DNA from 4 places in the Isoptericola jiangsuensis genome. Region 1 is predicted to be linked to each of the others. Evidence: riboswitches for the same ligand, from Rfam matches in the RefSeq annotation. Region 1 holds a riboswitch; each other region holds the start of a gene.
What was found. Region 1 has a riboswitch for S-adenosylmethionine ahead of ATJ88_RS02255 (aminotransferase class V-fold PLP-dependent enzyme). Riboswitches for the same ligand answer to the same signal wherever they lie in the genome.
Positions count from the first base shown of each region.

Region 1 (2,187 bases):
ACGTAGCCCTGCGTGAGGAACAGGCCCTCGGAGGTCTCGTTGAAGTCGGAGCGGCGGTGCCCGCCGCGGACGGCGAGCGTCGCGGGTCGCGCGCTCCCGGGCAGGGGGCCGCGGCCGGACCCGCCCAGCAGCTCGGGGTTCGCGCCCGGCCCGGTGGGGATCTCGACGCGGCTCATCGGGCGTACTCCGCACACGGCAGGCCGGCGACCTTCCAGCCCTCGCGGTCACGGATGCCGTTCAGGCCCGGCGCGCCCTCGAAGCCCTCCAGGACGTTGTACGACGGTGCGATCCCGGCGGACGTCGCGAGGCGGGCGGCGCCGATGGAGCGCTGCCCGGAGCGGCACAGGAACACCACGGGGCCGTCGCCGGTGACGCCGGCGGCCTGGAGCTCGGTGAGGAACCCGGGGTTGGGGCGGCCGTCGGAGGTCACCCACTGGGTGAAGACGACCTGCTTGTCGAGCCCGGCGACGTCCGGCACGCCGACGAGGCGCCACTCGCCCTCGGTGCGGACGTCGACGAGCACGGCGTCGGGGGTGGTGGCGAGCAGGTCCCACGCCTGCTGCGGGGTGATGTCTCCGGCGTAGCCCTCGGCGGGGCGTGCCTGCACGGTCGCGGTCATCGCGCACTCCTCCATCGGTCGTGGCGGTAGCACCCAGCTCGTCCCGGACGCCGACGACGGCGCTGCCCGGTCCCGCGGGGTTGCTGCGGCGTCGTCGTGCCACGTCACTCGGCCGCTCGGGATGGTCAGGGCGATCGTACGACAGGAGGTCCGCTCTGCGGGACGGGCATCTCGCAGAGTGGTCGTTCGGGCGTTCATCGCCCGCATCGTGAGATGCCCGTCCCGACACTTGACGACGTCCGGACGGCACCCCAGCATGGATGCCAGGTCATGAGCGCCAGCGCGAAGCCCCGGCTCGCTGGCCGGCAACCCTCCCCTCGCGGCGGGGTGCCCCGGGTGACGACCAGGCACGACGCCGACCGGCGTCGGGCAAGCGCGGGGAGGCCCCCTCCCCGGACCAGGAGGGACAGTCATGACCACGCTCACCGAGGCCCCCACGTGTCCGCAGGTCGACACCGTCGCCGACCTCGCCCCCGTCCTGCCCGTCGCCGGGCAGGACACCCTCGCCCCCCTCGTCGACGGCCGCCGCGTCCCGTACGCGAACCTCGACGTCGCCGCCTCCGCCCCGGCCCTGCAGTCCGTCGCCGACCGCGTCGCCGCGACGCTCCCGCTGTACGCCTCCGTGCACCGCGGCGCCGGGTACCTCTCGCAGGTCTCCACCGCCCTGTACGAGCAGGCCCGCCGCACCATCGGCGAGTTCGTCGGCGCACGCGAGGACGACGTCACCGTCGTCGTGCGCAACACCACCGACGCCCTCAACCTGCTGGCCGGCTGCGTCCCCGCGACCGCCGACGGCGCGCCCGGCCGCGTGCTCGTCCTCGACGTCGAGCACCACGCGAACTTCCTGCCCTGGCAGCGGGAGGCCGACACGACCGTCGTCACCGGCAAGGACACCGCCGCCGCGACGGTCCAGGCGCTGCGCGACGAGCTCGCCGACGGTGCTGCCGCGGGTCGCGGCTACGCCCTGCTCGCCGTCACCGGCGCGTCGAACGTGACCGGGGAGGCCCCCGACGTCGCCGCGCTGGTGGCCGCCGCCCACGACCACGGCGCCCGGCTCCTGCTCGACGGCGCCCAGCTCGTGCCGCACCGCCGCTTCTCCCTGGCGGACACCGGCGTCGACTACGTCGCGTTCTCCGGCCACAAGACCTACGCCCCGTTCGGCGGCGGCGCCCTCGTCGGCCGCCGCGACTGGCTCGACACCGGCACCCCGTACCTCGCCGGCGGCGGCGCCGTCCGGCGGGTCCGCACCGACTCCACCGAGTGGCACGACGCCCCGGCCCGGCACGAGGCCGGGTCGCCCAACGTCCTCGGCGCCGTGTCGCTGGCCGCCGCCTGCCAGGCGCTCGCCGAGGTCGACCCCGCCGAGCTGCGCGAGCACGAGGACACCCTGCGCCGCCGCCTCGTCGCCGGCCTGTCCGCGATCGACGGCGTGGACGTCGTCCACCTGTGGCCCGACGCCGCCGACACCGTGGGCGTCGTGACGTTCACCGTGGCGGGCTGCGACGCGGGCCTCGTCGCCGCCTACCTGTCCGCCGAGCACGGCATCGGCGTGCGCGACGGCCGGTTCT
Region 1 is NZ_PDJJ01000001.1:484,610-486,796, forward strand. It holds gene ATJ88_RS02245 (O-succinylhomoserine sulfhydrylase) at 1-176, opposite strand, end outside; gene ATJ88_RS02250 (rhodanese-like domain-containing protein) at 173-619, opposite strand; SAM riboswitch class IV at 886-1,001, shown strand; gene ATJ88_RS02255 (aminotransferase class V-fold PLP-dependent enzyme) at 1,032-2,187, shown strand, end outside.

Region 2 (2,187 bases), 2.8 Mb from region 1:
GCGCCGAGGTGCCCCTCACCTGCCCGTGCCGTCCGGGACCGTGGCGGGGTGCACGGCTGACGCCGAGTCACCCACCGGGCCCCGCCGCGATCGACACCCGGTCGTCGACCCGTCATCGCGCCGGGCGCGGGGGCCCGCCCGGGACCTGGGCCACGTGCTACCCGCCCGGGCGGACGGTCAGCGGACGGGCCGCTCGGCCGCGACGACCTGCCGCACCGCGTCCAGGACGGCCCGGGGCGCGGCGACGGCCTCGCGCGCGACCCGCTCCAGGTCGCGACGGGCGCGGCGGCGCCGGGCGTCCCGCTCGGCGAGACGCAGAGTGCGGGCCAGCGGCACGACGTCGGCGAGGACGTCGGCCCGTGCGGCGTACCCGGCCGGGTCGAGGGCGGCGGTCCAGCGGGCGAACCGGGTGACGCGCGCCTCGGGCTCCGCAACGAGCAGGTCGTGACGGCGCAGGTCGTCGACGCGGACGAGCTCGCGGGGTGGCAGGCCGGGCCGGCGCTCGACGAGCCGGGTCAGGTCGAGCGCACGGGCCTGCACGAACACGCGCTCCAGCAGCGAGCGCCGGTACGCGTGCGCACGCCGGATCGGCTCCCAGTCGGGGTCGGCGAGGTCGTGCAGGCCGCCGAACCGGCCCTTGCCGTCGGGGAACCGGCCGGCGGCGGTGCCGTCGGGCAGCCCGGCACGCTCCGCCACCGCCACGTCGACGGCGCGGCACGCGTCGCACAGGGTCTGGGACTGCCGGTAGATGCCGAGCGGCCAGGTCCCCACCAGGCACGCGGTGCACAGGACCGCACCGGTGGTGGTGTCGATCCCGCGTCGACGCAGCTCCGCGGTGCGCGGGCCCGGGCGGGTGGCCTCGACGAGACCGCCGAGGTCGAGGGTGTGATGGTTCATCGAACTCTCCCTTCGCGCTTCCCGTCACGGTCGTGACGGGCCGGTCTTCCTCCTGGGGCACCGTGCGCGGGGGGCGCGGTTGCCGGACCAGCACGCGGAGGGCGTGTCGCTGGTCGCTCGTGACCTGGGGAGAAATCTAGCGCACGGGGCCGACAGCGGCTCGTGCGGGCAGGCGCCCGGGCTCAGGCGGCGTCGGCGTCGTCCTCGCGCTCCCGGGCCGGACGTCCCACGGCGGGGGCCTGTGCGGTCGGGTCCCGGTGCGCGAGCCCGTCGGCCTCGTCGAGGCGCGAGTAGTGCGGGTCGGGGTCCGTCCCGACGATCTTGCCGATGACGGTCCCGCGCAGTCGGCGGAGAGCTTCAGTGAACCTGAACATCGTGGAAGATGATGCCAGGGGCATCCGTTCCTGGCACGTCGAAACGCTTCGGTCGTCAGGATCCGGCACTCCGGGCGCACGGCGCCCGCCACCCGTCCGACCACAGCGAAAGGGCCGCCGACCTGAGTCAGCGGCCCTTTCCGGGGTGGAGCTAGGGGGATTCGAACCCCCGACCTTCTCATTGCGAACGAGACGCGCTACCAACTGCGCCATAGCCCCGTGGAGCGGTTGCAAGATTAGCACCCTCGCCGGGCCTGGGACCAAATCGGCTCCGGGGCGCCGGGCGTGACGTGCGTCGCACCGGCCCCGAGGGGCCGGCGCGACGACCGGCGAGGTCAGCCCGCGGCGCGGCGGCGGGCGAGGATCTGCTCGAGCGGAAGCCCGAGCGTCTCGGTGCGCGGCCGCGGCTCGTCCCCGGCCAGGGGCTCGGCCGGGGTCTCGGGCGCCACGGACGCACGCTGCTCCCCGGCGGCAGGCCGGGGTGCGGGCGCCGACGACGTCGCGAGCTCCGGCGGGAGCGGGACGGTGGGTCGCGGCGCGAGCGGCTTGGTCACGTAGGTGGGCAGCGGCACGGGCACGGGGTCCCAGGGCTCGCCGCCGACGGGCCGGGTGACGCCGACGGTGCCGAGCGGGATCGGGGCCGGCTCGGGCTCCGACTCGGGGGCCACCGGCTCGTCGGTGGCGACGGCCGGCGTGGTCCGCGCGCGGGGCGCGCCGGTGGGCACCGTGGCCGCGGGCTGCACGCGCGGGATCATCTGTGTGCTGGTGTCCGAGGGGTGCACGGCCAGCCCGGTGATGCGCGCCCGGTTGCGGGGCGCGTACGGCCCGCCGTGGGCGAGGGTCCGCTCCTGCGTGGCGCGCTGCCGCTGGGCCCGTCGGTCGGCGCGCCACCGGGCGTCGGACCGCCGGGCGGCGA
Region 2 is NZ_PDJJ01000001.1:3,300,964-3,303,150, forward strand. It holds gene ATJ88_RS14840 (hypothetical protein) at 178-897, opposite strand; SAM riboswitch class IV at 907-1,022, opposite strand; gene ATJ88_RS14845 (hypothetical protein) at 1,080-1,271, opposite strand; tRNA gene ATJ88_RS14850 (tRNA-Ala) at 1,418-1,490, opposite strand; gene ATJ88_RS14855 (hypothetical protein) at 1,607-2,187, opposite strand, start outside.
Region 2: another riboswitch for S-adenosylmethionine. It lies ahead of ATJ88_RS14840 (hypothetical protein); the one in region 1 lies ahead of ATJ88_RS02255 (aminotransferase class V-fold PLP-dependent enzyme).

Region 3 (2,187 bases), 3.5 Mb from region 1:
ACCCCGACACCGGGCCACGCCACCAGCACGTCGATCTCGTACTCCTGGCAGCCCTCCTGCAGGTGGACACCGTGGAACACGGCCGCCCCGTCGGGCAGCGCGGCCACCAGGGCCTCCCACACCGCCCGCTCGGCCCCGCCGTCGTCGGGGAAGCGGGGGTCGGGAGGAAAGGTGCGCACCATGCCCATGTCGTACCGGATCCGCGTGCCCGCGTCACGCGTCCGCCGGGGAACGGCCGCCGCCGTCACCGGATTTCACCCGGGTCGCGGGCGAGGTCGCTCGACGGGTGCACGGCCCGCACCCACGCCAGGTGCCGACGCCGGTGCTCGGCCGCGTCCCACGGACGACGCCGCCAGTCGTCGAACCAGGCGAAGCGGACCGTCCGCTCGCGCACCACGGTGACGAACCCGTCCCGCGTGGGCACCGCGCCCCAGTAGGGCGCGTGGTCGTCGAGGACGAACACCGGCAGACCGGCCGCCACCGCGGCCGTCCACAGGTCCCCGAGGGCGAGCGTCGCGTGGGCGGTCGTGCGACGCGTCAGCCCCTCCCCCTGGACGGTCGTGACCAGCGGGTCGAGGCCGCGGGCGACGGCCACCTCCCGGTCGAGGCGCAGGCAGTCCTCGCAGACGTGCCGCTGCGCGTCCTTGAAACTGCGCAGGGGCACGGTGGTGCGCAGGCACACCTGGCACAGCCGCACGGACCGCACCTCCGCCCGGCAGACACGTCGGGACCGTGGCCGCTGCACCCCCGTGTGGACCGGACAGACGAGCTCGCCCAGCGAGCTGAGGGCGGTGCGGCACGGGTCGTCGGCGTCGACCTCGTGGACGGTGCCGTGCGGGGTGCGGAACGTGAAGGACATGCCGGGCTCCCGGTCCAGGGCCGTCCCGCACGACGCACCGCGGCGCACCGGGCGAGGTCGACCTCGCTCTTCCCTGCGCCGGGCGGCGCGGGGCCGGTCTTCCTCCTGGGGCACCGTGCGCGAGGGGCGCGGTTGCCGGACCGGCACGCGGAGGGCGTGTTGCCGGTCGCTCGTGACCTGGGCAGATGTCTACCCGACGGATGCCGGGCAGGGCAACTCGGCCACGTGGGCGCGCACCTGCGGTGTCCGTCACCGCCGCCGGGTCACCGCTGCGCGCCTGAGGTTCAGCCGATCGCCTCGCGCAGCAGGCGCACGGCCCGCGGTCCGACGCCGTGCAGCGCCAGCAGGTCGCCGTCGGATCGTGCCGCGACCGCCGCGAGCGTCGTGATCCCGGCGCCCACGAGCGCCCGGGTCGCCGGCCGCCCGATGTCAGCCGGCAGGTCGCCGACCGACCCCGGTGCGGCCGAGTCCGCCGCGACCACCGTCTCGACGAGCTCGGGCGGTGCGCACGCCAGCCAGGCGCGCCGCACCCAGTGGTCGAGCTGCTGCCCGTCGAGGTCGTCGAGGTCCACGGCCACGCCGCCGGGCGACTCCTCGGCGCCGTCGATCTCCCGGAGCAGCGTCTCGGCGTCCGCGGCGTCGAGCGCGAGCTGGACCCCGAGGCCCGGCACGTCCGAGACGAACACGACGTCGTGCACCCGGAAGGCGCCCTCGGACTCGACGACGTCGGGCAGCGCGAGGGCGGCCTGGCGGAGCTGCTTCTCGGCGGTCATGCGTCCACGCTCGCACGGACGCGGCCGGCGCGCCGGTCAGTCGAAGTAGGAGGGCACGTCGATCGCTCCGCCGGCGGCGGCGAACTCGTCGTGGACGGCGGCGCGGAGCCCGTCGTCGCACAGGTAGTCGAGCGCGGTGAGCGCGAGCCCGGCGGCGCCGTCGACGGCGGCGGCGACCGCGCGGGCGGACCCGGCGGCGGCGGCGAAGCCGGTGGTGTGCAGTGCGACGGCCGGGTCGGCGACCTGGATGAGCGGGTGGATGCCCGGCACACGGAAGCTGATGTTGCCGAAGTCGGTGGAGGCCGCCAGGGTCTCGGACACCACGCCGGCAGGCAGCACGTCGCGGCCGCGCCGCTGCTGCGCGGCCACCCAGCGGGCGGTGAGCGCGGCGTTGGTGCGCACCGGGAGCGACGGGTGAGCGCCGTCGTCCCAGCCGATCTGCACGTCGGTGCCGGTCATGAGCGCGGCCCCGCGGGCGACGTCGTCGAGGCGTCGCGACAGGTCCCGCAGCGTGTCCGGGTACTTCGAGCGGGCGTACAGCCGCACGCCGGCCCG
Region 3 is NZ_PDJJ01000001.1:3,952,760-3,954,946, forward strand. It holds gene ATJ88_RS17590 (nuclease-related domain-containing DEAD/DEAH box helicase) at 1-182, opposite strand, end outside; gene ATJ88_RS17595 (hypothetical protein) at 245-859, opposite strand; SAM riboswitch class IV at 920-1,037, opposite strand; gene ATJ88_RS17600 (helix-hairpin-helix domain-containing protein) at 1,144-1,632, opposite strand; gene ATJ88_RS17605 (M20 family metallopeptidase) at 1,669-2,187, opposite strand, start outside.
Region 3: another riboswitch for S-adenosylmethionine. It lies ahead of ATJ88_RS17595 (hypothetical protein); the one in region 1 lies ahead of ATJ88_RS02255 (aminotransferase class V-fold PLP-dependent enzyme).

Region 4 (2,187 bases), 460 kb from region 1:
GCGAGACGCAGGTCGGCGGCGGCGGACTCCAGCTCGGCGGCGGTGGTGCGGCCGGCCCAGAACGCCTCCACGGCGCGCTTGAGCTCGCGGCGGCGCCCGATGCGGGGGTAGCCGAGGACGGTGCCGCCGGGGAAGGCCGGGCCCGTGGTCGGGGTGACGGGGGTGGTCGGGTGGTCGGTGCTGGACATGAGCTCTCCTCAGTGATGGGTGACGTCGCCGAGGTACGCCGCGGCACCCGTCGTCGTGGAGGACGACGGGGGAGCCGCGGGCGGTCAGCGGGTCAGACTGCGGGGATGCTCGGTACCCACGGCCTTCTGGCCAGGTCGACGCCGTCGGACGGCGTACCGCCGAGGTGAACACCCTCGAGCAGGTCCAGAGCGGGACGGTACTGGTTGAACGTGTACACGTGCAGGCCGGGGGCGCCGGCGTCGAGCACGCGCTGGGCGAGCTCGCTGCCGTACGCCGTGCCGTAGGCGTGCTGCGCCTCCGGGTCCGGCAGGGCGTCGAGCGCGTCCAGCAGGTGCTGGGGCGCGCGGACGCCGGTGAGCTCCTCGACGCGACGGAGCCGGCGTGGGTCCGTCGTGGGCAGCAGCCCGGCGAGGATCGGGATCGTCACGCCGGCCGCGCGGGCCTCCGTGACGAAGTCGGTGTACGAGGCGGCCTCGTAGAACAGCTGGGTGATGGCGAACGACGCCCCGGCCTGCTGCTTCTCCAGGAGGCGCTGCACCTCCTGGGCGCGGGTCGTGCCGGCCTGGACGTTCCCGTCGACGAACGTCGCGACGGCGATCGTCAGCGGGCGGGCGGCGCCGCGCAGCGCGGTGGACGGGTCGGACGCGCAGCGGCGCGCCTCGACCTCGCGGAGCAGGGCGATGAGCTCGACGGACGAGTGCACGCCGTCCGCGGGCGGGCGCCAGTCCGGCTGGTCCTTCGGGGGATCGCCGCGCAGCGCGAGGACGGTGCGCACGCCGGCCTCGAGGAACGAGTCGATGACGTCGGACACGTCCTCGCGGGACGCGCCGACGCAGGTCAGGTGCGCCACCGGCAGCACGGAGGTGCCGGCGAGCAGGGTGGAGACGACCTCGCGCGCGGTGTCGCGGTCACCGCCGCCGGCGCCGTACGTGACCGACACGAAGTCGGGACGGGCGTCGACGAGGCGGCGCGCCGTCTCCCAGAACCGGGGCGCGGCGTCGGGCCGCCGCGGCGGCATGAGCTCGAAGCTCACCGTCGGGCGGTGCGGGTGCGGTTGTGCCTCTGCGACCATGCGTCACTCCATCGGGCCTGGTGTTGAGCACCTTCGTCCTCGGGAGGCTTCCGTCGGAGAACGGGTTGCTGCGGCGTCGTCGAGCCAGGACTCTCGGCCGCTCTGGATGGCTTGCCGACGACTCTAGAGCCCGTTCGACCCTCGGACAACACCGGCCACATCGTGAGACATCTCCGTCTGTTCTCGTCGCCCCACCACGACGACCGCTCACCAGGCACGTCGCGTCCGTCCTTCCTAGCATGACCCCATGGCGCTGCCCCGGCTGCACGAGCGCGTGACCGCCGACCTCCTCGACGGCGTGCGCTCCGGCACGAGCGCCGTCGTCACCGGCCTGCCCGGCGCCGGCCGCACCGCCGTCCTGCAACGCCTCGGCGAGCTCCTCGGCGACGACGGCCACCGCGTCCTCGCCGTCCGCGGCGCCCGCGCGCTGCGCGACCACTCGCTGGAGGCCCTCGCCGTCAGCGACCTCGGCGCCGACCGACCCACCCGCGGCGCCTCCCTCCTGGCGACCTACGTCACCGCCGTCGAACGGCTGGCCCAGGGCGGACGCCTCGTCCTGCTCGTCGACGACGTCGACGACCTCGACGAGGAGTCCGTCGGCGCGCTCGTCGCCGCCTGGGGCCGGGTCCCGTTCCCCCTCGTCGCCACGTCCCGCCCCACCCTGCTGGCCGCCGACGGGCGCGGCCTCGTCGCGTCCGTCACCCCCGTCGACCGCGTCGAGCTGCCGCCCCTGTCGTACGAGGACTCCGCCCGCCTCGCCGAGAGCGTCCTCGGCGGACCGCTCGCCGCGGAGACCGCCGGCCGCATCCACGCCAAGTCCGGGGGACTGCCCGGGTTCGTCGACGCCGTCGTCCGGACCGCCCGCCGCGCCGGGCACCTCGTCCGCGTCGACGGCGTCTGGCGGGCCCGCGGCGAGCTCTGGGCGC
Region 4 is NZ_PDJJ01000001.1:20,907-23,093, reverse strand. It holds gene metE (5-methyltetrahydropteroyltriglutamate--homocysteine S-methyltransferase) at 1-188, opposite strand, end outside; gene ATJ88_RS00090 (methylenetetrahydrofolate reductase) at 281-1,261, opposite strand; SAM riboswitch class I at 1,267-1,374, opposite strand; gene ATJ88_RS00085 (helix-turn-helix transcriptional regulator) at 1,509-2,187, shown strand, end outside.
Region 4: another riboswitch for S-adenosylmethionine. It lies ahead of ATJ88_RS00090 (methylenetetrahydrofolate reductase); the one in region 1 lies ahead of ATJ88_RS02255 (aminotransferase class V-fold PLP-dependent enzyme).